DNA from 3 places in the Rhodococcus pseudokoreensis genome. Region 3 is predicted to be linked to each of the others. Evidence: riboswitches for the same ligand, from Rfam matches in the RefSeq annotation. Region 3 holds a riboswitch; each other region holds the start of a gene.
What was found. Region 3 has a riboswitch for S-adenosylmethionine ahead of JWS13_RS46235 (putative leader peptide). Riboswitches for the same ligand answer to the same signal wherever they lie in the genome.
Positions count from the first base shown of each region.

Region 1: another riboswitch for S-adenosylmethionine. It lies ahead of JWS13_RS21190 (aminotransferase class V-fold PLP-dependent enzyme); the one in region 3 lies ahead of JWS13_RS46235 (putative leader peptide).
Region 2: another riboswitch for S-adenosylmethionine. It lies ahead of JWS13_RS09965 (bifunctional o-acetylhomoserine/o-acetylserine sulfhydrylase); the one in region 3 lies ahead of JWS13_RS46235 (putative leader peptide).

Region 1 is NZ_CP070619.1:3,513,009-3,522,729, forward strand. Features, by position in the region: gene JWS13_RS21170 (hypothetical protein) at 1-566, shown strand, start outside; gene JWS13_RS21175 (YbaK/EbsC family protein) at 601-1,074, shown strand; gene dszD (NADH:FMN oxidoreductase DszD) at 1,179-1,763, shown strand; gene JWS13_RS21185 (LLM class oxidoreductase) at 1,770-2,396, opposite strand; gene JWS13_RS46470 (putative leader peptide) at 2,452-2,544, opposite strand; gene JWS13_RS21190 (aminotransferase class V-fold PLP-dependent enzyme) at 2,549-3,844, opposite strand; SAM riboswitch class IV at 3,896-4,010, opposite strand; partial or broken gene JWS13_RS21195 (MlaD family protein) at 4,094-4,667, opposite strand; gene JWS13_RS21200 (purine-cytosine permease family protein) at 4,939-6,420, shown strand; gene JWS13_RS21205 (TetR/AcrR family transcriptional regulator) at 6,448-7,074, shown strand; gene JWS13_RS21210 (nitrilase-related carbon-nitrogen hydrolase) at 7,071-8,069, shown strand; gene JWS13_RS21215 (agmatine deiminase family protein) at 8,066-9,091, shown strand; gene JWS13_RS21220 (RNA polymerase sigma factor) at 9,070-9,721, opposite strand, start outside.
Region 2 is NZ_CP070619.1:964,235-973,955, reverse strand. Features, by position in the region: gene JWS13_RS10020 (hypothetical protein) at 1-132, opposite strand, end outside; gene JWS13_RS10015 (helix-turn-helix domain-containing protein) at 250-1,044, opposite strand; gene JWS13_RS10010 (hypothetical protein) at 1,022-1,201, opposite strand; gene JWS13_RS10005 (hypothetical protein) at 1,681-2,241, shown strand; gene JWS13_RS10000 (hypothetical protein) at 2,311-2,739, shown strand; gene JWS13_RS09995 (hypothetical protein) at 2,794-3,522, shown strand; gene JWS13_RS09990 (hypothetical protein) at 3,846-4,094, opposite strand; gene JWS13_RS09985 (pentapeptide repeat-containing protein) at 4,276-4,881, shown strand; gene JWS13_RS09980 (bifunctional methylenetetrahydrofolate dehydrogenase/methenyltetrahydrofolate cyclohydrolase) at 4,915-5,775, shown strand; gene JWS13_RS09975 (DUF3017 domain-containing protein) at 5,777-6,061, shown strand; gene metX (homoserine O-acetyltransferase MetX) at 6,092-7,216, opposite strand; gene JWS13_RS09965 (bifunctional o-acetylhomoserine/o-acetylserine sulfhydrylase) at 7,213-8,496, opposite strand; SAM riboswitch class IV at 8,614-8,734, opposite strand; gene JWS13_RS09960 (NADP-dependent isocitrate dehydrogenase) at 9,010-9,721, shown strand, end outside.
Region 3 is NZ_CP070619.1:6,367,621-6,377,341, forward strand. Features, by position in the region: gene JWS13_RS34260 (LLM class flavin-dependent oxidoreductase) at 1-89, shown strand, start outside; gene JWS13_RS34265 (NtaA/DmoA family FMN-dependent monooxygenase) at 105-1,499, shown strand; SAM riboswitch class I at 1,547-1,640, shown strand; gene JWS13_RS46235 (putative leader peptide) at 1,645-1,728, shown strand; gene JWS13_RS34270 (ABC transporter substrate-binding protein) at 1,884-3,515, shown strand; gene JWS13_RS34275 (ABC transporter permease) at 3,519-4,511, shown strand; gene JWS13_RS34280 (ABC transporter permease) at 4,504-5,424, shown strand; gene JWS13_RS34285 (dipeptide ABC transporter ATP-binding protein) at 5,421-7,079, shown strand; gene JWS13_RS34290 (LLM class flavin-dependent oxidoreductase) at 7,072-8,208, shown strand; gene JWS13_RS34295 (NtaA/DmoA family FMN-dependent monooxygenase) at 8,213-9,577, shown strand; gene JWS13_RS34300 (DUF1684 domain-containing protein) at 9,574-9,721, shown strand, end outside.

The DNA.
Region 1 (9,721 bases), 2.9 Mb from region 3:
GGTGGGTGGTCGGCGGCTACCTGCTCGCGGCGGCGATCGGGCTGTTCATCGGTGCCCCGCGGACGTTGCGTCAGGCGTCGGCGCACACGGCCGTCCTGTTCGGCTACGCCCTGCTCTCGGGCGCTCTCGGCGCCCTGATCACGACGCACGTGCTCGGCACGTTCGCGGGCCACTGGTTCCCGCTATGGCTCCTCGGGGCCGGTGTCGTCTTCGGCACGGCCGCGTTCACGCTCGGTCTGCGCGCCTCGGTCGGCATCCTCGCGGTGCCGCTCGCGATCGCCGTCTTCGTCATCCTGGGTAACCCCAGTGCAGGCGGGGCGTTCGGTTCGAACGTCATCCCCACGTTCTACGCGGCCATCGGACGCTGGATCACCCCCGGCGCGGGTACCGAGGGAATCCGCAGCATCGTGTACTTCGACGACGTGGGGCTGGGGCAGCCCGCACTCGCCCTCGCGCTGTACTCCGCGGTCGGGCTGGGACTGCTGTTCGGGTTCACCGTCCGGCGCCTCCGGAAGCTGGAATCGACTACGCCCCGTTCCGATGTCGTGTCGGAAGACGCTTCTTGATGTCGTTCCAGGGGAATGGACCTACTCTTGGTTCATGCCGACGCCCCTGCACCCCCACGCCGCGCATGTCGCCGAGACTCTGATCGCGCGAGGGCACCATGGGGTGATCGTGACCCAGCCCGACTCCACCCACACCGCGGCCGAGGCGGCGGAGTCCCTGGGGGTCGATGTCGGCGCCATCACCAAGTCGCTGGTGTTCCTTCTGGACGACGACCCGATCCTGCTCCTCGTGTCGGGGGCGCACGAGGTGGATCTGGCGAACACGGGCAAACGTCTGCAGGGAAATCTGACCCAGGCGCCTCTCGACATGGTGCGGATCGCGACCGGGCAGCCGATCGGCGGTATCGCCCCGCTCGGCCATCCCACGAACCTTCCGACCTACGTCGACAACGCCCTGTCGGAGTACGCGGAACTGTGGGCGGCCGCCGGTCACCCGGACACCGTCTTCCGCACGTCGTTCTCGGAGTTGGTCCGGATCACCGCGGGCCTGGCGATCGACGTCGACTGAATCCCGGTCGCTTCCCGCCCTTATAGTTGACGTCAGATCTCGTGAACGAGAGTGACGTGCACGAGCGTGACACAGTGCCCACACGGGCCGACCCGGAGAATGATTTGTCCGACAGAGCCGAGAACGCCGATACCGTCGATGGTTCGGACCTCCCCCGACACCCCGAACTCGCCCCCGGAATCTGTGCGGAGGATTACCGCGCAGCCCTGCGCCGTCACCCGGCGGGCGTCACCATCGTGACCCTCGACTCGGGATCGGGCCCGGTGGGCTTCACCGCATCCTCGTTTTCGTCCGTCTCGCTGGCCCCGCCGCTGGTGTCGTTCAACATCGCGAACACGTCGTCGAGCATCGACGCGCTCCACTCGGCGGGCTCGCTGGTGATCCACCTGCTCGGGGAGCACCAGCAGCACCTGGCTCAGCGCTTCTCACGGAGCGCGGACCAGCGGTTCTCGGACGAGTCGCTGTGGGCGCGGCTCGACACCGGCGAACCGGTGCTGCACGGAACTCCCAGCTGGATGCGGGTCGTCGTGGACCAGTTGATTCCGGTCGGCGACCACACGCTCGTCATCGGCCTCGTCACCCGCGTCCACGCCGAGGCCGACGACGATTCCGCGTCGGCTCCCCTGCTGTATCACGAGGGCCGGTACTACCGGCCCACTCCGCTGGGTTCAGCGAACAACGGCAACTGACCTGGGTCAGGACGCCAGCACCCGTTCGGCGCGGGGCAGGTCGAAGCGGCGCAGCGCCTCGTCCACCGCTTCGGCGGACGTGACGAGGCCCCGCTGCTCCAGCCACGGGAGGGTGCCGTCGACGAGTTGCTCGAGAACCCTGGGCAGCGACAGCGGGAGCAGGGTCACGCCGTCGGCGACGCCGGCGGCCTGGATGTCGGCGATGAGCCCGGCGAGGCCGACCGGAGTTCCGATGTACTGCAACGACACCGGTGTGCGCGGTGCGTCCAGCGCACTGTCGAGGAGGGCCAGCTCCTTGCGCGCGGCGCGAGCTTCTCCGGCGATGAGCACCTCGAGGTCCACCAGGACGGTGACGCTGTCGGGGTCGCGGCCGTCGGCGACGATCTCGGCACGGATCCGAGCGCGCTCCTGCTGCGCCTCACGCAGATCGGCGGCCCGGATCCGGACGACGTTCGGCGGGAACGACGTGAGGTCGAGCTGATCCGTCGAGTCGGCGGTCAGGTCCACCCAGTAGTCGGCGCCGTTGATCGGCCGTGTGCCTGCGGCGCCCTCGGCGGCCGGGTGGTGTCCCGATCCGGTCAGTTCGACGGCGACGCGGAGGGGACGGGAAACGTAGGCATTGTCTCGAGACATAAGGGTTCCTCGGGAATGACGTGTGCGTGTGAATGAAACGGAACGGGAAGACCGGTCAGCTCGAACACATACCCGAGGCGGTTCGGCACAGATCCACATGCCGACGGCACCAGTGAGCAATCATTGTGCTCCCAGCCTGCGATGCCATGCCGTCATACTAGCGCGTCTCGCGAAAAGCGGGTCTCGGGCACCGGATTCCACTGGCCGCTCTCCTTGGCGTAGGCCCAGTTCCGGCCTCCCGCCACCAGGGTGCGCACGGCGTCGACCAGCCGATCCACGTCGTCGGAGCAGCTTCCGAGACCGACGCTCACCCGCACGGCGCCGTCGGGCCTGCCGAGGCGGCCCAGCAGCGGGTGTGCGCAGAAACGTCCGTCGCGAACTCCGATTCCGTGTTCGGCGGACAGGTAGGCGGCGATCTCGCCCGGCTCGAAACCGTCGATCGTGAACGTCACGATTCCCACGGTGTCGGGGGCGTCCGTCCACAGCCGTAGGAACTCCAGTCCGTCGACGGATCCGAGGCCGTCGAGGAGCCTGCCGGTGAGTGCCGCCTCGTGTTCGGCCACCGTGCCGAAGTCCAGTTCGGACAGCGCATCGCACGCGGCGGCGAGGGCCGCGGCGCCGAGCACGTTGGGGGTTCCCGCCTCGTGCCGGGCGGGGGCGGGCGCCCACTGGGTCGATTCGACGGTCACGTTCCGGACCGCGCCGCCGCCCGCGAGGTAGGGCTCGGCGGCGTCGAGCCAGTCCCGGCGGCCCACGAGCACGCCGGCGCCGAACGGGGCGTACAGCTTGTGCCCGGAGAAGGCGAGGTAGTCGACACCCCACTCCTCTACGTCGATGCGACGGTGCGGTGCGAGCTGAGCGGCGTCGACGAGAATCCGTGCGCCGCAACGATGCGCCACCTCGGCGAGGGCGGCGATCGGCAGCACCTCACCGGTGACGTTGGAGGCACCCGTCACCGCGAGCAGGGCGGTGGGCTTGGAGCACAGTTCGGCGACGAGCAGCCGGACGGTCTCGTCAAGGGTGTCCGCGGCCCGCACGACGCGAGAGTCCTTCCACGGCAGCAGGTTCGCGTGGTGTTCGATGTCGAGGACGACGGTGCTGCCGGGAACGCAATTGGCGAGCAGGTTCAGTGAGTCGGTGGTGTTGCGGGTGAACACCACCACCTGGTCGTCGCACGCCCCGACGAACCGGGCCACCGAATCGCGGGCCTTTTCGTAGCACTCGGTCGACACCCGCGAGGCGTAGCCGGCGCCGCGGTGCACACTGGAGTACGTCGGAAGCAGGGCCCCGATACGGTCCGTGACCTGCGCCAACGCGGGAGCACTGGCCGCGTAGTCGAAGTTCACGTAGGTGCAGTCGCCGCCCTGAACGAGCGGAACCCGCAGGTCGGAACCCGAAACCTGAGCCAGGGGGGCAACACACACGTCAGCGGTCAATACAGCAGTCATCACGACATCCCTCGTAGTCAGGGACTCGTCGCAGGGTCGGTGCCCTCTCGGAGTCCGCGCTTGCCGGGTTCGGTATGAACCTCAGCCTGGTCGTCACCCGGAGCACCCCGCCGCGGTGGAGGGTTGCCGACCAGCTAGCCGGGGCTTGACGCTGGTACTCGTGACCTGTTTCGAAGATTGCAGGATCGGCGCGTAGTTGTCAACCCGACACCGGGAGGGTCCGGAATCCGGGTCCGACGATTTGCGCCAGTTGGGGGTGACCCCGAGCAGCGGGGCGAGCTGATTCGCAATCGGGTTGAGGTCCAGCTTGTTCGGGTCCTTCTTGGGGGTGGAGTCCCACGGTTGAACGGTGGCGGGGTCGCCGAACACGATCCGGTTCGCGCTGCGGACGCCGGTGAGACTGCCCTGCGGGGCCGCGCAGGTGGCGGCGGTGTTCTGCGGGAAGCCCTGCTGCGTGTCGTCGAAGTTCGGATCCTGGCGCTTCATCTCCTGGAGGATCGCTTGGGTGCCCTCGTACCCGACCCCTTTCCGTCGAATGCCGCGCCGAGTTCCGTCACGACGGCGTGGAGCGCGTCGACCGGTTCGCCACAACGGCTTTCGCGGATGCGTGAATGTCGGGCGCGCTCTTGTCGATCCTCAATTCGACGACGACGCCGTCCGCCGCGAGGGGCATGGTCCCCGACGCGACCGACCGGCACGCCGCGGTAGGCGACTTCGGCGTTGGTGAAGATGTCGCCCGACGTCTCCAGTTCGAGGTTCACGGCGCATTCGCCGAAGCCGAGGAGGTTGTCGAGGCGTTGGCACCCACGTAGACGAGCCCCATGACGGCGACGAGTACGAAGCCGATCAGCTGCCACCGGATCACGAGACGGCGGCGGTGGTGGCGGCAGACACAGGCACTCCGATGACCGGTGAATAAGTGAGACTATCGGTCACACATATATCTAGTCCGGTCGCCGGAGCAGCGCAAACTCCGCGCCGCTCGCGGTGGTGCACGTCACCGTCGGGTCTTGACTGAATTTTCAGTTTGGAATATGTTCGATACCCAACAGGACGTGATACCGGTCACCTCCGCCCCGAATGTGAGGTCCGCAGTGTCCACGAATCTCGACCCGACGATGCCCCTCGACGACACCGCCCCCTCCCCGCCGGAGGACCGGTTCGGACACGTCGAGACGATCGGCGTCGAGTACATCCCCGAATCGGAACGCGATTCGCGACCGCTCAACATGCTCGCGGTGTTCTTCGGCGGCAATCTGGCGTTCTCCGTGATCGTGTTCGGCTGGCTCCCCATCACATTCGGGCTCAGCTTCGGCAGCGCGCTGGCGGCCAGCGCGATCGGCATCGGGCTGGGGACGCTCCTCATCGCTCCCCTGTCGCTCCTGGGCCCGCGCACCGGCACGAACAACACCGTGTCGAGTGGTGCGCACTTCGGAGTGAGCGGACGGATGATCGGGTCAGGGCTCACCCTCCTCTTCGCCCTCGCGTACGCCGCGATCGCGGTCTGGACGTCGGGCGACGCACTGATCGCCGCCGCCCACCGCCTGTTCGGCACACCGGTCGACAACGGCATGCTCGCACTCGGCTACGGCATCATCGCCGCCGAGATCGTGGCCGTCGCACTGTTCGGCCACGGCACGGTGGTCGCGCTCCAGAAGTTCGTGCTGCCCATCGTCGCGGCCCTGCTCCTGCTGGGGGTCTTCGCATTCGGTGGCCACTTCGACGGCGGAGCGGGCAGCGGCGACTACCTGCTCGGCGGATTCTGGCCCACCTGGATTCTGGCCGTGGTCCTCGCCGTCGGCGGTCCGCTGTCCTACGCCCCGACGCTCGGCGACTACAGCAGGCGGATCTCCCGGGTGCGGTTCAGCGACCGTTCGATCGTCGCGGCCACCATGGCCGGCATCTTCTTCGGATTGTTCCTGACCGCGGCGTTCGGTTCGTTCACCGCATCGACGTTCACCACGCTGAGCGACTCCTACGTCGCCGACCTGGTGGCGGAGGCTCCCGGCTGGTACGTGCTGCCGATCGTGCTCGTCGCCCTCGCGGGCGGACTCGGCCAGGGCGTCCTCAACGTCTACGCCAGCGGACTCGACCTGGAGGCGCTGATCCCCCGGTTGCGCCGCGTCCACACGACGCTGATCACGTCGGCGCTCGCGGTGGCCCTGCTCTACATCGGCGTCTTCGTCGTCGACGCCGTCGATTCGATCACGGCGATGACGTTGGTGCTCAACGGTTTCGCCGCTCCGTGGGTGGCGATCAACGTCGCCGGCTTCCTGGTTGCGCGGCGCGGGCAGTACGACGCCGTCGATCTCCAGGTCTTCAACCTGGGCCGGAGGGGTGGGCGGTACTGGTTCACCGGCGGCTGGAATCTGCGCGCCGTCATCCCCTGGGCGGCCGGATCGCTGTTCGGCCTGCTCGCGGTCGACACGTCGCTGTACTCCGGGCCGCTTGCCGACATCGCGCACGGTGTCGATGTCAGTCTGATCGGATCGTCGGTCATCGCCGTGGCCGGCTACCTCGTCGCGCTGCGACTGTGGCCCGAACACGTGGCCCCGGTCGAGGCGCCGTCGTCCTAGCGCGACACGAACCGAAGGAGATCCCCGATGAGCGAGCGACGCGACGCGATTCTGAAGGCCAGCGCGACGGCCATTGCCCAGCGAGGTATCCGCGGGCTGCGCGTCAACGATGTCGCGGAGGTCGCGGGAGTCTCGCCGGGACTGCTGTACTACCACTTCAAGGATCGCATCGGCCTGCTCGAGGCCGCCCTGAACTACATCAACGACCGTGCCCGCGACTACCGCAGCGAGGGCGAGGGGTCCGCGGACTCCGCACGCGACCGGCTCACCCGCTCGCTCCTCGGCGAGATCCAGGACCGCCCCGAGGTCGTGGAGAACTCGCTGGCCTGGAACGAGTTACGCGCTTCCGCCGTGTACGAGGAGGCGCTGCGGGAGCCTCTCGCCCGGACCACCGCCGCGTGGGTCGCGGAGATCGCCGACGCGATCACGCAGGCGCAGGCCACCGGCGAGATCTCCCCCTCCCTCGACCCCCGGCGCACCGCGGTCACGATGACCGCCCTCGTCGAAGGACTGTCCGGACGGTGGCTCTGCAAGGAGATCTCCACCGAGGACGCCCGCTCCCATCTGCTCGGCGCGATCGACGTCGTGATGTCCGAGCCCACCGACCGCACCACCGACAACCCCGTCACCACCAGAACGAAGGAAAAACGATGACCATCCGCACGATCACCGCGCTGCCCGCACCCGCCTCCCCCGCACGTTCCACGGCCACCGCCCGCACTCCGCTGCGGGTCGGGTTGGTGCAGCACCGCTGGCGCGCCGACGCGGACGCATTGCGCACCGCGTTGACCGACGCGATCGGTGAGGCGGCGGCCCTCGGCGCGGAAGTGGTGTTCCTGCCGGAACTCACGCTGTCGAAGTACCCCGCCGACACCCGCGCGACCGGCACACCCGGACGCGACGCCGAGGACCTCACGACCGGACCCACCTACACGTTCGCGGCCGCCGCCGCTGCCCGCCACCAGGTCTGCGTCCACGCCTCGCTGTACGAGAAGGCCGACGGCCCGGACGGTCTCGGTTTCAACACCGCCATCCTCGTGTCCCCGTCCGGCGAACTGCTCTCCCGGACACGCAAGCTGCACATCCCCGTCAGCGCGGGATACTACGAGGACACCTACTTCCGCGGCGGCCCCGCCGACGACGCCTACCCCGTCTACCGGCCGGCCGAACTGGGCGGCGCCGCCCTCGGACTGCCGACGTGCTGGGACGAGTGGTTCCCCGAGGTGTCCCGGATGTACTCGCTCGGCGGCGCGGAGATCCTCGTCTACCCGACCGCGATCGGGTCCGAGCCGAGCTTCCCGGCGTTCGACACGCAGCCGATCTGGCAGCACGTGATCGTCGGAAACGGCATCACCAGTGGAACATTCATGGTGGTCCCGAACCGGTGCGGCAACGAGGGCGGCATCGACTTCTACGGTTCCTCCTTCATCTCCGACCCGTACGGCCGGGTGCTGGTGTCCGCTCCCCGCGACGAGGAAGCGGTCCTGGTGGCCGACCTCGACCTCGATCAGCGCAAGGACTGGCTCGACCTCTTCCCGTTCCTGACCACCCGCAGGCCGGACACGTACACCCGGCTCACGGACGCCGTCGACCACGAGCACCCCTACGGCCTCCCGTCGACGGTCGCCGCCGCGGAGACCCGGTCATGACCTGGCGGATGCCCAGCGAGACGGAACCGCAGGAGCGGGTCTGGATGGCGTTTCCGCCCCTCGGGGCGTCGATGACCGCGACGGTCGACGACGCCCACGAGGCGCGGACCGCGTGGGCGGCCGTCGCCCACGCGATCGCCGAATTCGAACCGGTCACCATGGTCGTCGATCCGGCAGACCGGAACGTCGCCCGGCAGTACCTGTCCCCGGACATCGACGTGGTCGAGGCGCCCCTCGACGACGCCTGGATGCGCGACATCGGTCCCACGTTCGTCCTCGACGAGGAGGACCGTCTCGGTGCCGTCGACTGGGTGTTCAACGGCTGGGGACAGCAGGAGTGGGCCACCTGGGACCGCGACCGGTCGATCGGCGCGGCCGTCACGGCGTGGTCGGGCGCCCGGCCGGTCCCGTCGTCGATGGTCAACGAGGGCGGCGGAATTCAGGTGGACGGCCACGGAACCGTGCTCGTCACCGAGACGGTGCAACTCGACCCGCTGCGCAACCCCGGCCTGGACGCGGCGGGTGTCGAGGCGGAACTCGCGCGCACGATCGGCGCCGAGCACGTCGTCTGGCTGCCGCGCGGCCTGACCCGGGATTCCGAGAAGTTCGGCACCAAGGGGCACGTCGACATCGTGGCGGCCCTGCCCGCGCCAGGGGTGGTCCTGGTGCACTGCCAGCGCGACCCGTCCCACCCCGACCACGAGGTGACCGCCGAGATCCTGAAGGTGCTGTCCGACAGCCGTGACCGGTCCGGTGCGCCGTGGCGGATCGTCGAGGTGCCCGCGCCGACCATCCTGCGTGACGAGGAGGGGTGGGTCGACTACAGCTACATCAACCATCTCGTCGTCAACGGCGGCGTCATCGCGTGCGGCTTCGACGACCCCCACGACGCCCTCGCCCGGGACATCCTGTCGAGCGTCTACCCGGGTCGCCGCGTCGTCACCGTCGATGCCCGGCAGATCTTCGCGCGGGGCGGCGGCATCCACTGCATCACCCAGCATCAGCCTCGCGGGCGGATCTGACGGGCAGCGGTTTCGCCGTCCACTTCCGTGAGCCGCCGGGTCAGGAAACGCCGGGTCGGTTCGTTCGCCGCCAATCCGATCGCGGCGCGGTACTCCACGCTCGCCTCCGCCGGCCTGCCCGCTCGGCGCAGCAGGTCGGCGCGGGTGGCGTGCAGGGTGTGTGTCCGGGCGAGCCTCGGCTCCCCGGCCAGCGCGTCCACCTCGGCGAGACCGGCGTCGGGACTGTCCCGGAAACTCACGGCCACAGCGTGATTGAGACGAACCGCGGGCGAGTCACCATACGCGGCGAGCTCGTCGTATCCGGCGACGACGGTGCCCCAGTCGGTGGCTTCCCAGTTCGGCGCCGTCGCGTGGGCGGCGGCAATCGTGGCCTGCGCGCTGTACGGACCGCCGCCCCGGCGCCGGGCAGCCCGCAGGCACACGACGCCTTCCTCGATCTTCGCCCGGTCCCACCGCCTGCGGTCCTGGCATTCGAGGGGGACGAGATCACCGGCGGCGTCGGTGCGCTGGGCTCGCCTGCTGTCGTGGAACAGCATGAGCGCCATCAACGCCCACGCCTCACCCTCGTCCGGCATCAGTTCGCACAACAGCCGGCCGAGCCGCAGCGCCTCCTCGCAGAGTTCGTCGCGG
Region 2 (9,721 bases), 5.4 Mb from region 3:
TGGCCCGGTCAGCTCTTCGACTTCTTCGAGCTGCTCGATGGTGATCTCGCTCAGGTATTCCGTCTGAGCGGAGGTCGGACTCGTATGGTCCGACCCCTCGAAACGTTCGGGTAAGACGTCGTTCTCTTGCATGGGGTTCCTGTTCTCGATGTTGTGGAGCGCCCACATAGGCGCTCGGGTGTTCTTCCTGGTGGATGGTTGGCCGGCACGAGTGCCGATGTGTGGGGAAGTGACAACTCCCCGGTGGAGTCAGGCGGGCACCACGCACCAGTCCTCGGCGAACGGGTCCATCACCCGTTTGAATCCGGCAGCCGCGAGAGCTGCCTCGTCTTCGATGTCGATCCCTTCGGGGATCTTGAACCGAGGACGTTCCACGACGGGATCCAGTGGGTTGCGTGCCCACGGATCGGAGTGGAACAACGTCTTGGTGAGGTCGGCAGCTATTCGAGCTGCCTCCTCTGGGTCAACTCCCTCGGGGGCCTCTGGGTCCCCATGGGATTCTTCCCCCATTGGAAAAGACTCTGATCCCTTGGTCGCTTCCTGCGACCTTGCATGATCTGATGGAGAGTCTCCAGGACTCTCGTCTCTCCAGGATCTGATCTCAGGATCTGATCCAGGATCTGATGGGTTACGAGTAGCCGTAACTATGACGGGGTCAGACTCGGAACTATGGCACTGCGAATCGGAACTATGGTCCTCGCATGGTTCCGAGTGGCCGGAACTATGTGACGCCGCGTAGTCGGGGTTCGGGGCATCGGGGATGAGATCGAACTGGGATGCTTTCTTGGAGTAGCCGGAACCTCGGAAAGTCTCATGGACCCATCCGCGTTCCTTCAGCGACGTGACAGCGGCGGACACGACGCCTTTGCTCAGGCCGGTCTCCCGCATCATCAGTTCGATACCGGGATGCGACTTCTTTCCTTGGGAACCAGAGTGGTTGAACAACGAGATCAGGACTCGGAACTCCGACAGCGTGAACTTGTGCCCGTCTGTCCTCTTGAGCCACTTGAGCTTGCTGAAATCACCGGTGGTTGATGCTGTCATTCGTGGTGCCTCCCAGGGCCTGGTGGATGTTGTCGGCGAGCACAGCAAGTTCGGACTCGCTGAACATGAGTGATGTCGAGAAGCCCTCGACCTTGATCCGGTACTGGTTCCGGCTGAACTTCGTCGACCATTGCTTGGTGACGGTGTGCTTCCTCACGGGCTGTTCCTTTCTCGGTAGGGTGGACACAAGGAACCCCCGGCGATTCCAGCGCCGGGGGCTCTGTCGTATTGCGTAGTCGTTGCATTGCAGGTGCAACGCGTTGAACTGGGATGTTGCGTTAAGCCGCAACGGTTTCCGGTGGCATTGCGAGTTCGTACGTGTAGTCGTTGCCGTCGATCGCAACGGGGCGCAAGAACCCCGCAACATGCAGACGCAACGCGCCTTCGTCCATCTCCTCTGGCGTCCGGTCCGTCGCAACTCCGAGCATCCCGAGTGCAACCAATGAGTCAGCACTCGACGTAGAGGGGTGTGATTCGATCGCATCGAGCCAAGCGAACGTGTCGACCCCGGTAGTGGTCTTCAACTGTGTGTATCTCCTCGTGTACATCGCCGGTCCATCCGGCGCTGACATGACTATGACACGTGCTCAACATGTCCGTCAAATCCAACATGTTGGAGGGTGCTAGGGTCGGCTCATGACATCGAATCGACACGTGGAGATGGATCTCGGACCCGACTGGATCGTGAGGATGGCCTGGCCGGAGGAAGGGGACATCCAGGGAGGGCCGATCGAGCTTCTGGTGACGCCGTCCGATCCGCAGGCGTACCCGGCAGGGGGAATATCGAGCACGGTCCTTCGCTCGGTGGACTTTCGTGCCGCTACGGCTCAGCTACGGCGTCAGCTTGCGAGTGCCGATAGATGGCGGAGGCGATCGGACGAGTACGAAACGGGTCGTATCGAGCGGATTCGAGACGCACTCGCCAAGGGCATCACTCCCGAGTACCTGGCGCTGCTGTCGTCGGCGTACGTGTCCCGCGTGAACTCGGGACAAGCGAAGCCGGTCGAGCGTCTCGCCGAGGACATCGGGAAGTCGTTGCAGACGATTCGGGGGCACTTGTGGAGGGCGCGTAAAGATGGACTGCTCACTGGATCGGCCGGCCGCAAGGGCGGACAGCTCACGCCACAGGCGTCGGCGATCTTGTCCAGGATCGTTCCGAATGCTCCACAGAGCCCCATCGAGACGTCACAGACTTGACATTGAACGAGGAAGCCCCCGTTCCTCCTGGTCCGGGGGTTTTCTCGTGTGCGGGATACGCTCTCGACCATGTCAGACGTCTGGGTTGGTGTTATTGGTGGTGCGGTCGGTGGTTTCTTTACCGCTCTGGTTTCCCTGTCGTCTCCCTGGATCTCGTGGTTCGTGAAGTCGCGCGAACTCGATAAGACGCGGGATGTTGAGCGACAACGCGAGCGCCAAGGGCATCGTCGCGAACTAATCACCCAGTGGCGCGAGAGCATTTTCCAAACGCACCACGAGTTGGTCATGCACGAGGTGCAGCGTCGGCGTGAGGCCGGGGCTCAGGATCCCGTGATCGAACAACTTGAAGGTAGAGCGTGGTTCGAGTCCCTACGTCCTCACCTGTCTCTGAGTGAGGACGAGGTAGGTCAGATCAGCATCAATTTCGACATGTCTTCGATGGTCCGCAAGCTCTCCGATGAGGTCGCCCGGATCGAACGGGAGTGGGAGCTGGTGTGACGAGAACGGTTCGCCAGCTCGATACACTGGCTCACCAACTTGAGAAAGAGTCGAATGAGCGCCTGGCCGTTGCTGTCCCAGCCTGCACCCGAACCGCCGATCCCTTCGCCCGTGACGCCGACCGTTGTTGTCGAACCCCAGCTCAACCTGCCCCCTGAAATCCTGGAGCGGTTGCCGGTTGCTCCGGCGACCGGGTGGCTGACGCAGCCGGTGGCGACCCTTATTGCTGCGGGAATGACGGTTGTCGCTGCGCTTGTGGCCTTTGCGGGCGTCTTGTTTATCCAGTACATGACCCGTCGGAACCTCACCGCACAGCTGGACAAGCAGGAGGAGTTGCACAAGGACGCCCAGAAAGCCCAGGCGATCCAGCATGAAAAGTCGATTAAGAGCCAGCTTGACTTGTTGAGAATGCAGGTATTTGCGGCCGACCAGAAGCAACAACGTGAGGACCGCTTAAACGCTTTGTCCGACTCACAGGCCGCGCTTGCTGCAGCAAATAGTGCTGCGATCGACTTGATATTGGAACGCATGGCAGAGCCGCGGGGGTCGCATCGCGAAACTCGTGACAAGCTGAAGATTGCGCTCGACACCTGCGAAATCCGAATTTTGAAGCTGGAACTCTTGCAGCTCGAACAATCGAGCAAGGCGTTGGGAGCCACGCGACGACTGCTCGTTGACGTCTATGCCAACCAGGCTCCGGACCTGGACCTCCTCAAGGAAGTAACGGAGAGCTACAAGGCGGCTGTGGAGGCGTTCAAGTTCGATGCAACGGTGACTCCGTGAGTCTCGAAGGGCATCCCTACGGGATGGCAATGCCGACCGAACGGACACCTAACGGTGCCTGTGCTAGTCCCCCTTCCCCAACGTTTGCCCGGTCGCCATACCCCGATAGACCTTCTCGGCCAACACTTCTAGCCGACTGTCTTGGATGACAGCCGGTTGTGCTGGACCTGCTCGACAGTGTCGACCCTGGGGAACAGGTGCCTGGTGCCGCTCACCAGGACTAGGGATGGATCACGGATGCGGTTGGTTAGCGTCGGACTCGCACGGATAACGACGTTTGGCCCTGAGAGGCCCGTGGAGGGCCTAACAGGGCTCGGGTGGTGTCAGAGGTAGGGCTGAGCGTCCAGCCGGGACGCGATGACTTCGAGGTCACGCTGGCGGAGTACCGGGACGTTCCGGTAGTCGGTCACTGAGAGACCGATCTCGACGGCTCCAAGCTCCAGTTCGCCGAGGGTGAGACCGGCAGCGTCGATGACTTCGCTGGTGTCCGCACCGAGGAGATCGGCGGCTTGGTTGATCGTGTAGGCGTCCGCTTGACGCTGGACGGGGATAGAATCCTGCTTACGGTTCATGACGGGTGTCTCCGTTGTGTCCTAGACCCTGGTCGGTGTTGGTAGCACCTACCGGGGTCGATTCATTTGTGGCTCTACCTGCATATATCCATATTGGGTGGATGCTGTGGAGCTACTCGTGGAACATCACTCGGAACACCCGCACAGCTTAGGGCCACACCGGGGGCGGCATGATGGACGCATGGATCCGGTCGAAGAGGTGGTGGGTGAGGACTACGGCGACGCACGCCTCCCCGCGCAGAACTGGCAGCGGCGGCACTACACGAAATGCAACTTCCGTGACGCCGACCTGAGTGAACTCCGCACCGAGTCGGTGATCTTCACCGACTGCGATTTCACGGGCGCCGACCTCGCCGAGTCGCACCACGTGGGGACGGCGTTCCGCTCGTGCTCGTTCACCAGAACCACGTTGTGGCACAGCGAGTTCCGCAACTGCAGCTTCCTCGGGTCGGAGTTCGACAACTGCCGGCTGCGCCCGATGGTCTTCGACGAGTGCGACTTCACGCTCGTGTCGCTGGGCGGTGCAGACCTGCGCGGACTCGATTTCACGGACTGCCGGTTCCGGGAAGCCAACCTCGTCCGCACGGACCTCCGCCGGGCCGTGCTCCGTTCGGCGGACCTGTCCGGAGCCCGCACCGGGGGCGCAAAATTCGACGGCGCGGACCTGCGTGGGGCGCAGGTCGACGCGAACCTGTGGACGGCGGCCTCACTGGACAAGGCGCAGATCGAACTCACCCAGGCCATCGCGTACGCGACGGCCAACGGGCTCGTGGTGGAACCGACCTGACGCGGGTTATCCGAACCTGAGAGAATGGGGCACGTGACTGCAACGATCCTCGATGGCAAGGCGACCCGCGACGAGATTTTCGAAGACCTGAAGGTGCGGGTGAGCGCCCTGAAGGACAAGGGCATCACGCCCGGTCTCGGCACCGTCCTGGTGGGGGACGACCCGGGGTCGGCCGCCTACGTGCGCGGCAAGCACAACGACTGCGCGAAGGTCGGGATCACCTCGATCCGCCGCGACCTGCCCGGCGACATCACGCAGGAGAAGCTCGACGCCACCATCGACGAGCTCAACGCCAACCCGGACTGCACCGGATACATCGTGCAGCTCCCGCTGCCGAAGCAACTCGACGAGAATGCCGCCCTCGAGCGCATCGACCCCGACAAGGACGCCGACGGCCTGCACCCGGTCAACCTCGGCCGCCTGGTGCTCGGCAAGGAAGCGCCGCTGCCGTGCACGCCGCGCGGCATCCTGCACCTGCTGCGCCGCTACGAGGTCCCGATCGAGGGCGCGCACGTCGTCGTGGTCGGTCGCGGTGTAACCGTGGGCCGCCCGATCGGTCTGCTGTTCACCCGGCGCAGCGAGAACGCCACCGTCACCCTCTGCCACACCCGGACGCGGGACCTCGGTGCGGAGGTCCGGCGCGCCGACATCGTCATCGCGGCGGCAGGTGTTCCCGGGCTGGTGACGGCCGACATGGTCAAGCCCGGTGCCGCGGTACTCGACGTGGGTGTGAGCCGCACCGAGGACGGACTGCGCGGCGACGTGGCGGCGGACGTCGCCGAGGTCGCCGGTTTCCTGTCCCCGAACCCCGGTGGGGTCGGACCGCTGACCCGCGCGTTCCTGCTGACCAACGTCGTGGAGCGGGCTGAGCGTGTCGCAGCGTCTCTCGGCTGAGATGGCCGACTGGGGGCAGTTCGCGAAGAAGAACCTGCCCATGCTGGCAGTCCTCGTCGTCATCGTCGTGGCCGTGGTGTTCGTGCTCGCGGACCGGTGGCGGCGAGGAGCGTTCGTGTTCGGTGTCGCCACTCTGCTGGCGGCGGTGTTCCGGTTGACGATGCCGTCGGAGCGCGTCGGACTGCTCGCGGTGCGCAGCAGGGCCTTCGACGTGGGCGCACTCGTGGCGGTCGGCGGCGCGATCGTGTGGCTGGCCGTGTCGATCGACCCGCTCGGAACCGACTGACGGTCCGAGCGGGCGTCACAAGGCGCGGGATCAGCGTCCGGCGCGGGCCAGTTGCATCGTTTCGGACAGCAGTTTGGCGACGGCGGCAGCCTCGGTGAGGAACCCGTCGTGCCCGTCCCGCGAGTTGAGCACCCGCAGGCCGTCGCAGGTGGGGATGTCCTCGGCCAGATCCTCCTGCAGGCGGATCGGGTACAGGCGGTCGGAGTCGACGCCGCCGACGATGACGGGTGCGGTGATCGTCCCGAGCGCCGCCGCGATGCCACCGCGGCCGCGGCCCACGTCGTGCCGGTTCATGGCCTCGGACAGCAGCACGTACGTGCCCGGGTCGAACCTGCCGACCAGCTTGTCGGCCTGGTGCTGGAGGTAGCTCTCGACGGAGTACCGCCCGCCGCGCCACGGGTCCTCGCCGTCCTGCGGCGAGTTCGCGAACCGGGAGTCGAGTTCGCTCTCGGTGCGGTACGTGAGGTGCGCGATCCTGCGGGCTATGCGCAGGCCGGTCCGGGGGATCCGGCCGGTGCCGTGATAGTCGCCGCCGAGCCAGTCGGGGTCGCTGGTGATGGCCTCGATCTGGGTGGTCTGCGTGCCGATCTGGTCCGCCGTGGCGCGGGCGCCGACCGCGAGGACGAGCGCCGACGCCACCTGCTCCGGGTACGTGACGGCCCACTCGAGCGCGCGCATGCCGCCCATCGAACCACCGACCACGGACGCCAGCTTGTCGATCCCCAGGAGGTCGGTGAACTTCTTCTCGGCCGCGACCTGGTCGCGGATGGTGATCTCCGGGAAGCGGCTGCCCCACGGGCGCCCGTCCTCGGCGATCGAACCGGGACCGGTGGTGCCGCGGCACCCCCCGAGGACGTTGGTCGCGACGACACACCACTCGTCGGTGTCGATCGGCGCACCCGGACCGACCATTCCGCTCCACCAGCCGGGGGAGGGGTGCTCGTCGGTGACGGGGCCGGTGACGTGGGAGTCGCCGGTCAGGGCGTGCTCGACGAGCACCACGTTGTCGCGGTTCGGGGACAGCTCGCCCCACCGCTGCACGGCGAGGGTCACGGACGGGATCACCGCACCGTTCTCGAGCTCGAGCGATCCGATGTCGACGGTGCCGAGACGTCCGTCGGCCACGGGGAGGTTCTGCACTGCGCTCACGGTCAAGATGCCGCCGCCGTAATTCCGGTTTCGATATCGGCGATGATGTCGTCGATCCCTTCGATGCCGACTGCCAGGCGGACCAGTCCGGGGGTGACGCCGCTGGCCGCCTGCTCCTCCGGGGTCAGCTGGGAGTGTGTGGTGGATGCCGGGTGGATCACCAGCGAGCGGACGTCGCCGATGTTCGCGACGTGGCTGTGCAGGGTGAGCGCGTTGACGAACTTCTTGCCCGCGTCGATGCCGCCGGCGAGTTCGAACGTCACGATGGCGCCCGCGCCCCTCGGCGCGATCTGCTTCGCGCGGTCGTACCACGGCGACGACGGGAGCCCGGCGTATCCGACGGACACGATCTCCGGCCGCGCCTCCAGGTACTGGGCGACGGCGGTCGCGTTGGACACGTGCCGCTCCATCCGCAGGCTCAGCGTCTCGAGGCCCTGCGCGATGAGGAACGCGTTGAACGGGGAGATCGCGGAACCGAGGTCGCGCAGCAACTGCACGCGCGCCTTGAGGGCGTACGCGGGCGGCCCGAGTTCGGAGTAGACGACGCCGTGGTAGCTCGGGTCCGGGGTGGTGAAGCTGCTGTGCCTGCCCTGGGTCCAGTCGAACGTGCCGCCGTCGACGATGACGCCGGCGATGGCCGTGCCGTGACCGCCGAGGTACTTGGTGGCCGAGTGCACCACGATGTCCGCGCCGTGCTCGAGCGGGCGGATCAGGTACGGGGTGGCCACGGTGTTGTCGACGATCAGCGGGATCCCGTGCTCGTGCGCGACGCCGGAGATGCCGGGCAGGTCGAGCACGTCGTTGCGGGGATTGGAGATGGTCTCGCCGTAGAACGCCCTCGTGTTGTCCCGGACCGCGTTCTTCCACTGCTCGAGGTCGTCGGGGTCTTCGACGAACGAGACCTCGATGCCGAGCTTGGGCAGCGTGTAGTGGAAGAGGTTGTACGTGCCGCCGTAGAGGCGCGGGCTGGAGACGATGTGATCGCCCGCCTCGGCGAGGTTCAGGATCGCGAACGTCTCGGCGGCCTGTCCGGACGACAGCAGCAGGGCGGCGACGCCGCCTTCGAGGGCGGCGATGCGCTGCTCGACCGCGTCCTGGGTGGGGTTCATGATGCGGGTGTAGATGTTGCCCGGTTCGGCCAGACCGAACAGCGCGGCAGCATGGTCGGTGCTGTCGAACGTGTACGAGGTGGTCTGGTAGATCGGCAGCGCCCGCGCCTTGGTGGTCGCGTCGGACGTCTGCCCGGCGTGGATCTGCTTGGTCTCGAACGACCAGTTCTCGGTCATGTGCTGTCTACTCCAGTGGTCTGACGAGGCGCGGACGACAATCTGGTTCGTTCGCGCGCAGGGCTTGTCTGGGCTCTATCTACGACAACAACAACGCATCATGAACCTCCGATGTCGGACCCGCGCTTGTCACCCGACTGTTGTATGAATCAGGGAACCAGGTCATCACCCGGGGCACCCCACCGCGGCGGAGGGTTGCCGGCCAGCTAGCCGGGGCTCGTTGCTGGCACTCATGACCTCTGTCGAATCTTAGCGGCTGGGGTGGAACGACCGGAAACGGCACCGATCAGGCCCTGCCGGCAGGGAAAAGTTACCCGCCGGTAGGGGGTGGGATTTCGCACCCACATCTTGCGCGCCCCGGCTATAGCAGTACGCTTGTCTTGTTTAAGTGCGGTCTCCCCGGCGGCCGCATCGACGTCTACGTTTGATAAGCGAACCGTTCGCGGACCCACTCACGAAGTGCGCCCGCAACCGTGTAACCAGGGAATCTTCCTAGGAGGACGCGAAGCACCCATGTCCAAAATCAAGGTTGAGGGCACCGTCGTCGAACTCGACGGCGACGAGATGACACGCATCATCTGGCAGTTCATCAAAGACAAGCTGATCCATCCCTACCTGGATGTGAACCTGGAGTACTACGACCTCGGTATCGAGTACCGGGACGAGACCGACGACCAGGTCACCGTCGACGCGGCCAACGCCATCAAGAAGCACGGCGTCGGTGTCAAGTGCGCGACGATCACCCCGGACGAGGCACGCGTCGAGGAGTTCGGCCTCAAGAAGATGTGGCGGTCGCCCAACGGCACCATCCGCAACATCCTCGGTGGCACGATCTTCCGCGCGCCGATCATCATCTCCAACGTTCCGCGACTGGTTCCGGGCTGGACGAAGCCGATCATCATCGGCCGTCACGCCTTCGGCGACCAGTACCGCGCCACCGACTTCAAGGTCCCCGGCCCCGGCAAGGTGATGATCACCTACACGCCCGAGGACGGCAGCGAGCCGATCGAGCACGAACTGGTGAACTTCCCCGAAGGCGGCGGCGTCGTCCAGGGTCAGTACAACTTCACCAAGTCCATCGAGGACTTCGCGCGCGCCTCGCTCAACTACGGCCTGCAGCAGAACTACCCGGTGTACCTGTCGACCAAGAACACCATCCTCAAGGCGTACGACGGCGCGTTCAAGGACATCTTCCAGCATGTCTACGAGACCGAGTTCAAGCCGG
Region 3 (9,721 bases):
TCCCCGGTTCGACCCTGCGCAGCACGCTCGGCCTCGACCGTCCCGTCAACCGATTCCGGGCCGAGCGCCTCGAAGAATCCTCTCGCTGAAAGGTTGTGGAGATCATGACCGACAACTCGTACGCCCGACCCGGTGCCCAGGTGCATTTCGGTGTCTTCTTCCACGGCGTCAACCACACGACGATCTGGTCCGATCCGACCAGCGGATCGCAGATCGACTTCGAAACGTTCCGGCGGGTGGCACACACCGCCGAGCGGGGCCTGTTCGACGCCTTCTTCCTGGGTGAGGGCCTGCGCCTGCGCGAACAGGAAGGCAAGATCCTCGATCTCGACATCGTGGGCAGGCCGGACGCGATCACCCAACTCGCGGCGCTGGCAGGTATCACCCGGAACATCGGGCTGGTGGCCACCCAGAACACCACCTACAACGAACCGGCCGACCTCGTCCGGCGGCTGTCCGGGCTGGACCTGCTGTCCGGCGGCCGCGCCGGCTGGAACGCCGTCACCACGGACAACGCGTGGACCGGCGAGAACTTCCGGCGCGGCGGCTTCCTCGATCACGCCGACAGGTACGAGCGGGCCGGGCAGTTCCTCGACACGGCCCGGGCGATCTGGGACGGGTGGGCCGACGACGCCGTCGCGACCAGCACCGAGGCGCCGTCCTGGGCGACCGCGGGCAGTGTGCAGGACGTGTCGCGGCGCACGTCGCAGTTCGACGTCACGATCACCCCCACCCTGCCGCGCAGCGCCCAGGGCCATCCCGTCATCTTCCAGGCCGGCGACTCACCGGCAGGCCGGGACTTCGCGGCCGCGCACGCCGACGTGATCTTCTCCCGGCACGGAACCCATTTCGACGAGGCTTTCGCCTTCGCCGAGGACATCAGAGCCAGGCTGCGCCGCGCAGGACGCCCCGAGGACGACGTCAAGATTCTCCCGGGTACCCAGATCGTGCTCGCGGAGAACGCGTCCGAGGTGGAGGACAAGGTCCGCTGGGTCCTCGAAGGCCAATACACGGGCCAGACGGCGCTGTCGCTGGTCGGGCAGGTATGGGGTCGTGATCTGTCCGATCGCGACCCGGACGGTCCACTGCCCGAATTCGATCCGGTGCCCGCGCCGATCTCCGGCACCCGCGGGGCCGCGCGCGACGGAAAGGATCCGCTCGCCATCGCCCGCGAGTGGCGCGCCCTGGCGGAGGCGCAGAACCTGTCGCTGCGGCAGGTCGCGATCGCGACGACCCAGCGGTCTGGATTCGCGGGCACCCCCGGGCAGGTCGCCGACGAACTCACCCGGTGGGTTCGCAGCGGTGCCACCGACGGATTCAACGTCTCACCGTATCTGGTGCCCACCGGACTCGACGAGATCGTCGACCTGCTCGTGCCCGAACTGCAGGAGCGCGGCTCGTACCGAACGGAATACGAAGGCTCCACCCTGCGTGAGCATCTCGGTCTCCGCCCGCCGCTGTCGCGACGGGAACTCCTGCCCCGGCAGGCAGTCGGGTAGCGGGGGGCCGTGTGGCGCGGCGACCGGCGATCTCTTACACTCGGTAACGACCATCCAGAGCGACCGAGAGACCTGGCTCGTTGACGTCGCAGCAACCCCCCGCCCTGCGGGTGCGGGTGCTACCGCCGGGATCGATGGAGGAACGATGTTGACCGAAGGCTTCGTGAGCGCCTGGGGGCGTTTGCACGTCGATCTCTGCCGGCTGTCCACCTCGATCTGTCACAGCTGACCTGACACCCCGGCACCTGCCCGGGGTTCCTGCTCTACACACCGCATCCGCGTCGGATCCGGTGTCCCTCACCTTTCTGTGCGCGTGAGCGCCGCCCACTCGACGGGCAGCGCGCACGGCACGTCTTCGAGATCACGGAGTTCTCGGTGCCATCAGTGCCTTTGTCCTCGTCCCACCGCGGCCGCATCGCCGCAGGTATCGGCGCCGCCGCCGTGCTGGCCACGGCGCTCACCGCGTGCGGCGGCGGTTCCAGCAGTTCCTCCGCGGACGCGGGCCCGCCGCAGCCCGGTGGCACCCTCCTCTACGGCCTGTCCCAGGCACCCACGTGCGCCGACCCCGCGCAGTCGGGCACCAACCAGACGATCTACGTGGCCCGTCAGGTGGTGGACTCGCTCACCGACCAGGACCCGGAGACGGGCGAACTGAAGCCGTGGCTGGCCGAGAGCTGGGACACCGACGCCGACGCGTCCTCCTTCACGTTCCACCTGAAGGAGGGGGTGACGTTCAGTGACGGAACACCTTTCACTGCGGAGTCGGTGAAGAAGAACCTCGACGCGATCGTGAACACCCTGACTGGGGCCAAGGCCGCACTGGGCGCCAGCTACCTCACCGGGTACACCGGCACCACCGTGATCGACCCGCAGACCGCACAGGTCGACTTCGCCGCACCCAACGCGCAGTTCCTCCAGGCGTCGTCCACCCCGCAGCTCGGCATCCTGTCCGACGCGTCCGTCGCGAAGTCCGCCGAAGAGCGGTGCACCGGCAACATCTCGGGTACCGGGCCGTTCACGTACGCCGACTACCAGCAGGACAGGTCGGTCACCCTCGCCAAGCGCGCCGGATACAACTGGGGCTCCGACGTGTTCGGCCACGAGGGCGAGGCCTACCTCGACACCATCGAGTTCACCGTCGTCCCCGAATCCGGTGTCCGCACCGGCAGCCTGTCTTCGGGACAGCTGGACGCGATCAGCGACGCGCTGCCGCAGGACGCCCCGCAGATCGAAGGTGCGGGCGGGCAGGTGCTCACCACGTCGAATCCCGGAACCCCGTTCGGCTTCCAGCCCAACGTGACCCGCGGACCGCTCGTCGACCCCGCCGTGCGCAGCGCGCTGGTCCCGGCGATCAACCGGCAGGAATTGGTCGACACCGTGCTCGGCCCCAACTTCAAGCCGGCCACCAGCACCCTGGCCAGCCGCACCCCGGGCTACGTGGCACTGCCGGACGTCACGTATGACCCCGAGAAGGCAAAGTCGATCCTGGATCAGGCGGGCTGGGTGCCCGGCGCCGACGGCATCCGCGAGAAGGGTGGTCAGAAGCTCGCCTTCCCCGTGCTGTTCAGCTCCGTGTTCGCCGGCAACCAGGCCATCCTGGAACTGGTGCAGCAGCAGCTCAGAGCGGTGGGAGTGGACCTGCAACTGGACCTCGTGTCGACCCCGGAAGCCACCGCCCGCCAGAATTCCAAGGATTTCGACGCCACCTACTACAACAGCACCCGCGCCGACGGCGACATCCTGCGCACCCAGTTCGGACTCGAAGGCCGCAACCTGAACAGCCGCGGCCCGATTCCCGCGCTCGACGACGTGCTGGCGAAGCAGCTCGCCACCACCGATCCCGCCGCGCGGAGCGCACTCGTCGCCGACGCCCAGCAGCAGGTGCTCGACAACGGCCTGTGGATCCCCACGGTGGAGTTGTCGCAGGCGATCGGTGCGGGCCCGAACGTGCAGGACCTGAAGTTCGAGGCCTCGGCCCGGCTCCAGTTCTTCGACACCTGGATCAGCGGACGCTGACGCATGATTCGCTACCTCGGACTCCGCGTGCTGCAGGCGATCGCCGTCCTGTGGGCGACGTTCACCGTGTCGTTCGCCGTGCTGTTCCTCCTGCCGTCCGACCCGGTGAGCATCGCCGTCGACTCGGCGTCCACCGGAACGACGGTCGACGCGGCCGCCGTCGCGGAACTGCAGGCGCGGTACGGGCTCGACCAGCCGGTGTGGGTGCAGTATTGGAACTCCCTGAGCCACGCCGTCCGCGGTGACTTCGGGTACTCGATCGCCACCGGGCAGTCGGTCACCGAGGCCATCGGCAACGCGGTGCCCAGCACACTCGCGCTGGCGTCCACGGCGCTGATTCTCGCCGTCGTGTTCGGGGCGGGGGTCGCGTTCCTCGCCACCTACACGCGGGTCCACTGGGTGCGGAACCTGCTGTTCTCCCTGCCCCCGCTCGGTGTCGCGGTGCCGACGTTCTGGGTGGGCCTGATTCTGCTGCAGCTGTTCTCGTTCCGGCTGAAGGCGTTCCCGGCGTTCGGCGACCAGGGGGTCGCGACGCTGGTGCTGCCCGCGGTCACACTCGCGCTCCCGACCGGGGCCGTGATCGCCCAGGTGCTCGCGGCGAGTCTGCAGACCACGTGGCGGCAGCCGTTCATCGAGGCCGCGCGGGCGAAGGGGGCGTCCCGCTGGCAGATCCAGACCCGGCACGCGCTGCGCCTGTCGAGTATTCCCGCGTTCACCATCGCCGGTGTGCTCGTGGGCAATCTGCTCGCCGGATCGGTCGTCGTCGAGACGGTGTTCTCCCGCGCCGGGGTGGGGCGGCTCACCCAGACTTCCGTGATGGCCCAGGACATTCCGGTGGTCCAGGGCATCGTGGTGCTGAGCTCCCTCGTCTACGTCCTCGTCAATCTCGCCGTCGATCTGCTCTACCCGCTGATCGACCCCCGGATCGTCGAGGGCAGGCGGAGTTCCGAGCAAAGCGACACCGTCGAGCAGGAGGAGGAGAAGGTTCATGTCTGACATCCTCACCAGAGAACTGATCGAGGAGGCCGAGGGTTTCGGCCCTCCGCCGGTCGAAACGCCTCCGACAGTCGTGCCCCGTCCGCACGGTCGCGGACGCCGCGTGGTGGCGTGGTGGCGTCGCAACCTCGTGCTCGTCGCCTCGGCGGCGGTGCTCCTCGGAGCGGTCGGATTCGCGGTGGCGCCGTCGGTGTTCGCCAGCGGTGACCCGCTGGTCGGGGTGCCCGCGCAGAAACTGCAGGCGCCGAGTGCCGCGCACTGGTTCGGCACCGACAACATCGGCCGCGACGTCTACACCCGGGTGGTGCACGGAGCCGGATTGTCGCTGACCGCAACGCTGCTGGCGGTGGGCATCGCCCTGGTGGCCGGCTCGCTGATCGGACTGCTGTCGGGCGCTCTCGGCGGCACACTGGACGCCGTCCTGATGCGGATCGTCGACGTCCTCCTGTCGATCCCCGCGCTGCTGCTCTCGCTGGCACTGGTGACCGCACTGGGATTCGGCACGGTCAACATCGCGATCGCGGTGGGCGTGTCGCTGATCGCGAACTTCGCCCGCGTGATGCGGTCGGAGGTGCTGCGGGTGCGGAGGTCGCTGTACGTCGAAGCCGCGTTCGCCTCGGGTGTCCGCTGGCACACGGTGCTGCGCCGCCACGTGCTGCGGAACTCCTACGCGCCCGTCGTCGCCCTGGCTGCGGTCGAGTTCGGCATGGCGGTCCTCGCGGTGTCTTCGCTGAGCTTCCTCGGATTCGGCGCTGTGCCGCCCACCCCGGAATGGGGTTCGTTGATCTCCGAGGGACGGAACTACCTCGCCACCGCGTGGTGGATGACAACCCTGCCCGGCCTGGTGATCGTGGCCGTCGTGCTGTCGGCGCACCGGCTCGGGCATGCACTGGAACAGAGGGAAGTGCGATGAGCGCCAACGACACTCCGCTTCTGCAGGTCTCCGGACTGCGGGTGGCGTACGGGAGCGCGAGCGAACCCGTCGTGGCCGTGAAGGGCGTCGACCTCACGGTCTCGCGCGGGGAAGTGGTGGCCGTGGTCGGCGAGTCCGGCTCCGGAAAATCCACCACGGCGCACGCCATCCTCGGACTGCTCAGCGGATCAGGGCGGGCCGTCGCCGGCACCGTCACGTTCGACGGTGAGCGTCTCGACACCAAGTCGGAACGCGAACTCGAACGGGTCCGCGGCGCCCGGATCGGCCTCGTTCCGCAGGACCCGACGACGTCGCTCAACCCCGTCCTGCGGGTCGGCGCCCAGGTGGCGGAGGTGCTCCGGATCCACGGTCTCGCCGACCGGCGGACCGCGGGCATCGAGGCGGCACGCATTCTCGCGGAGGCCGGGATCGACGAACCCGAGGTGCGGGCGCGGCAGTACCCGCAGGACCTGTCCGGCGGGCAACGGCAACGCGTCCTGATCGGGATCGCGCTGGCGTGCAGCCCCGAACTCGTGATCGCCGACGAACCGACCAGCGCCCTCGACGTCACCGTGCAGCGCCGGATCCTCGATCATCTCGACGCGCGGATCGCCGAATCCGGCACCGCGGTCCTGCTGATCACGCACGATCTGGGTGTCGCGGCCGACCGGGCCGACCGGATCGTGGTGATGAGCCAGGGCGAGGTGGTGGAAGCCGGCCCCACCCGTCAGATCCTCGAGAACCCACAGCACGAATACACCCGCACCCTCCTGGCCGCGGCGCCGAGCCTGTCGGTGGGACAGGAACGCACCCGCGGCGAGGAGGCGAACGGAGCCGGCCCCGACGTCCTGCTGCGCGTGTCCGGGGTGTCCAGGACGTTCCGGATCGACCGGCGCACGTCCATCGACGCCGTCCGGGACGTGTCGTTCGAGGTTCCCCGCGGGCGCACCCTGTCGCTGGTGGGGGAGTCCGGGTCGGGCAAGTCCACGGTGGCCCGGATCGCGATCCGGTTGGAGTCGCCCACCGCGGGCCGCGTCGAGTTCGACGGCCGGGACATCACCGCCCTGCGCGGCGGCGCGCTGCGGGCCCTGCGCCGACGGGTGCAGATCGTGTACCAGAACCCGTACGCCTCCCTCGATCCCAAACTGGCGATCGCCGACATCGTCGCGGAACCGCTCGGTGCGTTCGGGGTCGGAAGCAGGGCGGAGCGGGCCACGCGGGTGGCCGAACTGCTCGAACAGGTCGCGTTGCCGCGCACCTACCTCGAACGCCGGCCGGCCGAGCTGTCCGGCGGGCAACGACAGCGGGTCGCCATCGCCCGCGCGCTCGCTCTGCGCCCCGAACTCGTGGTCCTGGACGAACCGGTGTCGGCGCTGGACGTCTCGGTGCAGGCGCAGATCCTCGGACTGCTCGAGAACCTGCAACAGGACCTCGGGCTGAGTTACCTCTTCATCTCGCACGACCTCGCCGTGGTCCGGCAGATCAGCGACACGGTCGCGGTGATGCGGTCCGGCCGCATCGTCGAATCGGGCACCGCGGCCGACATATTCGACAACCCGCGCCACGGCTACACCCGGCAGCTGCTCGACGCCATCCCGGGACGGTCCGTCGGGCGCCCCCGTTCTGCACAGCTGGAGGAATCGATTCATGCCTGAGCCACACCGTCCCCTCGTCGCCGTCGATCTGTACGGCACCGGGATTCATCCGCAGTCCTGGCGTCGCCAGGACTCGCGCGCCGAGGACCTTTTCACCGCCGCCTACTGGACCGGACTGATCGGACAGGCCGACTCGGCCGGCGTGGACCTCGCGTTCGTCGGCGATTCCTTCGCGATCGCCACCACCGGACATGCCGATCAGCGTGGGCAACTGGACGCCGTGGCGATCACCGCCCGTGCCGTCGCGTCCACCGAGCGCATCGGCCTCGTCCCCACGGTGACCGTCACGCACACCGAACCGTTCCACGTGTCCAAGGCCATCGCCAGCCTCGACCACGCGTCGGGCGGCCGCGCCGGGTGGCAGGTGGACGTGTCCTCCGGTCAGGTCCAGGCGGATCTGTTCGGGCGCAAGGATGCACAGGGCGCCGAGAGCCTGTGGGCGGAGGCGGCCGACGCGATCGAGGTCGTCGGCCTGTTGTGGGACAGCTGGGAGGACGACGCCGAGATCCGCGACGTGGCCACCGGCCGTTTCATCGACCGGGACAAGCTGCACTACATCGATTTCGAGGGAGACCACTTCTCCGTGAAGGGTCCGTCGATCACGCCGCGGTCGCCGCAGGGACAGTCGCTGATCGTGATCGCTGCGCGGGACGAGTACTCCACCCGGGTCGCCGCCGCCCGCGCCGACGTGATCCGCATCGCCGCGCCCACCGTGGACGCGGCGCGCGACGTCGCGGCCCGGGTGCGGCGTGCTGCGACCGAGGCAGGTCGTGACCCCGCGTCGCTGCGGATCCTGCTCGACCTCGAGGTGGTGATCGCCGAGACCGCCGACGCCGCCGAGCGTGATCTCGCGCAACTCGAGAACTGGTCCGGCGCCCGGTACGAGCCGGCGTCGGTTCTCTACCGCGGCGACGCGCCGGGGCTGGCTCGGCTGATCACGGATGTGGCGGCCACCGGGGACGTCGACGGCGTCACGCTCCGGCCGCTGGCGCTGCCGTCGGGGCTGGACGCGATCACCGGGGACGTCCTGCCCCTGCTGGGCTCGGGCGACCCGGCCCCGGGCGGCGGACTGCTCCGGGAACGACTCGGCTTCACCCGTCCCGCCAATCGATTCGCCGGACAGGACTGACATCATGAGCAACCAGCGCAAGCAGATTCACCTCGCCGCACACTTCCCCGGCGTCAACAACACCACCATGTGGAGCGACCCCGAATCGAGGAGTCAGGTCGACTTCGCGTCGTTCGTGCACCTCGCGGAGACGGCCGAACGCGGCCTGTTCGACTTCTTCTTCCTCGCGGAGGGCCTGCGCCTGCGCGAGCACCGGGGCCGGATCCACGACCTCGACGTGGTGGGCCGCCCCGACACGTTGACGGTGCTCGGCGCACTCGCCGGCGCGACCACCCACCTGGGCCTGGCCGGGACGATCAATACCACGTTCAACGAACCGTACGAACTGGCACGGCAATTCGCCTCACTCGACCATCTGTCCGGCGGCCGGGCCGCCTGGAACATGGTGACGTCGTCGGACGCGTTCACGGGGGAGAACTTCCGGCGCGGAGGATATCTCGACAAGGCCGACCGCTACGTCCGCGCCGGCGAAGTGATCCAGGGCGCCCGAAAGTTCTGGGACAGCTGGGATCAGGACGCACTGCAGATCGACCGCGCCCGGGGAGTGTTCGCCCCGGACCAGTCGATCCGCGAGGTCACGCACTCCGGTGCACAGTTCGACATCCGGGGGCGCTTCACCGTTCCCCGGAGCGCGCAGGGGCACCCGGTGCTGCTGCAGGCCGGCGATTCCGACGAGGGCCGCGAATTCGGCGCCGCGCAGGCGGACGCGATCTTCACGATCCACGGATCGCTCGAGGACGGCCGGAAGTTCTACTCGGACGTCAAGGGCAGGCTCGCGAAGTACGGGCGCGGCCACGACGACCTCAAGGTGCTGCCCGCCGCGACGTTCGTGCTGGGCGACTCGGCGGCGGACGCGGCCGAACGCGCCGACCACATCCGGCACCAGCAGGTCGGACCGCAGACCGCGATCGCGTTCCTCGAACAGGTTTGGGGGCGTGACCTTTCCGGGTACGACCCGGACGGGCCGCTGCCGGACGTCGAACCGGCAGAAGACTCCACCATCACCCGGGGCCGGGTCCGGCACGCGAAGGACCCGCGCGAGATCGCGGGCCAGTGGCGGGCGAAGGCGGAAGCCGAGAAACTCAGCATCCGCGAACTGATCATCGCCGTCACCACCCGCCAGCAGTTCGTCGGAACCCCCACCCAGGTGGCGGAGGAGATCGACCGCTACGTGCAGGCCGACGCGTGCGACGGCTTCATCCTGGTACCGCACCTCACCCCGGCCGGGCTGGACGAATTCGTCGAGAAGGTGGTCCCGGAGTTGCAGAACCGCGGCAGTTTCCGCTCCGAGTACTCGGGAACGACCCTGCGCAGCCATCTCGGACTGCGCCATCCGCATCATCAGACAGAAGGAGTTCGGGCATCATGACCGCAGTCACCGAAGACGCGACATTCGAGCAGGGCTGGCAGGACTGGCATTCGGCGCGCGAGGACTACTTCCGCGAACCGCTGGGCTGGCTGAGCCTCACGGCGCTGCACTGGCTCGTCGAGACCGACACCACGTTCCCCGACC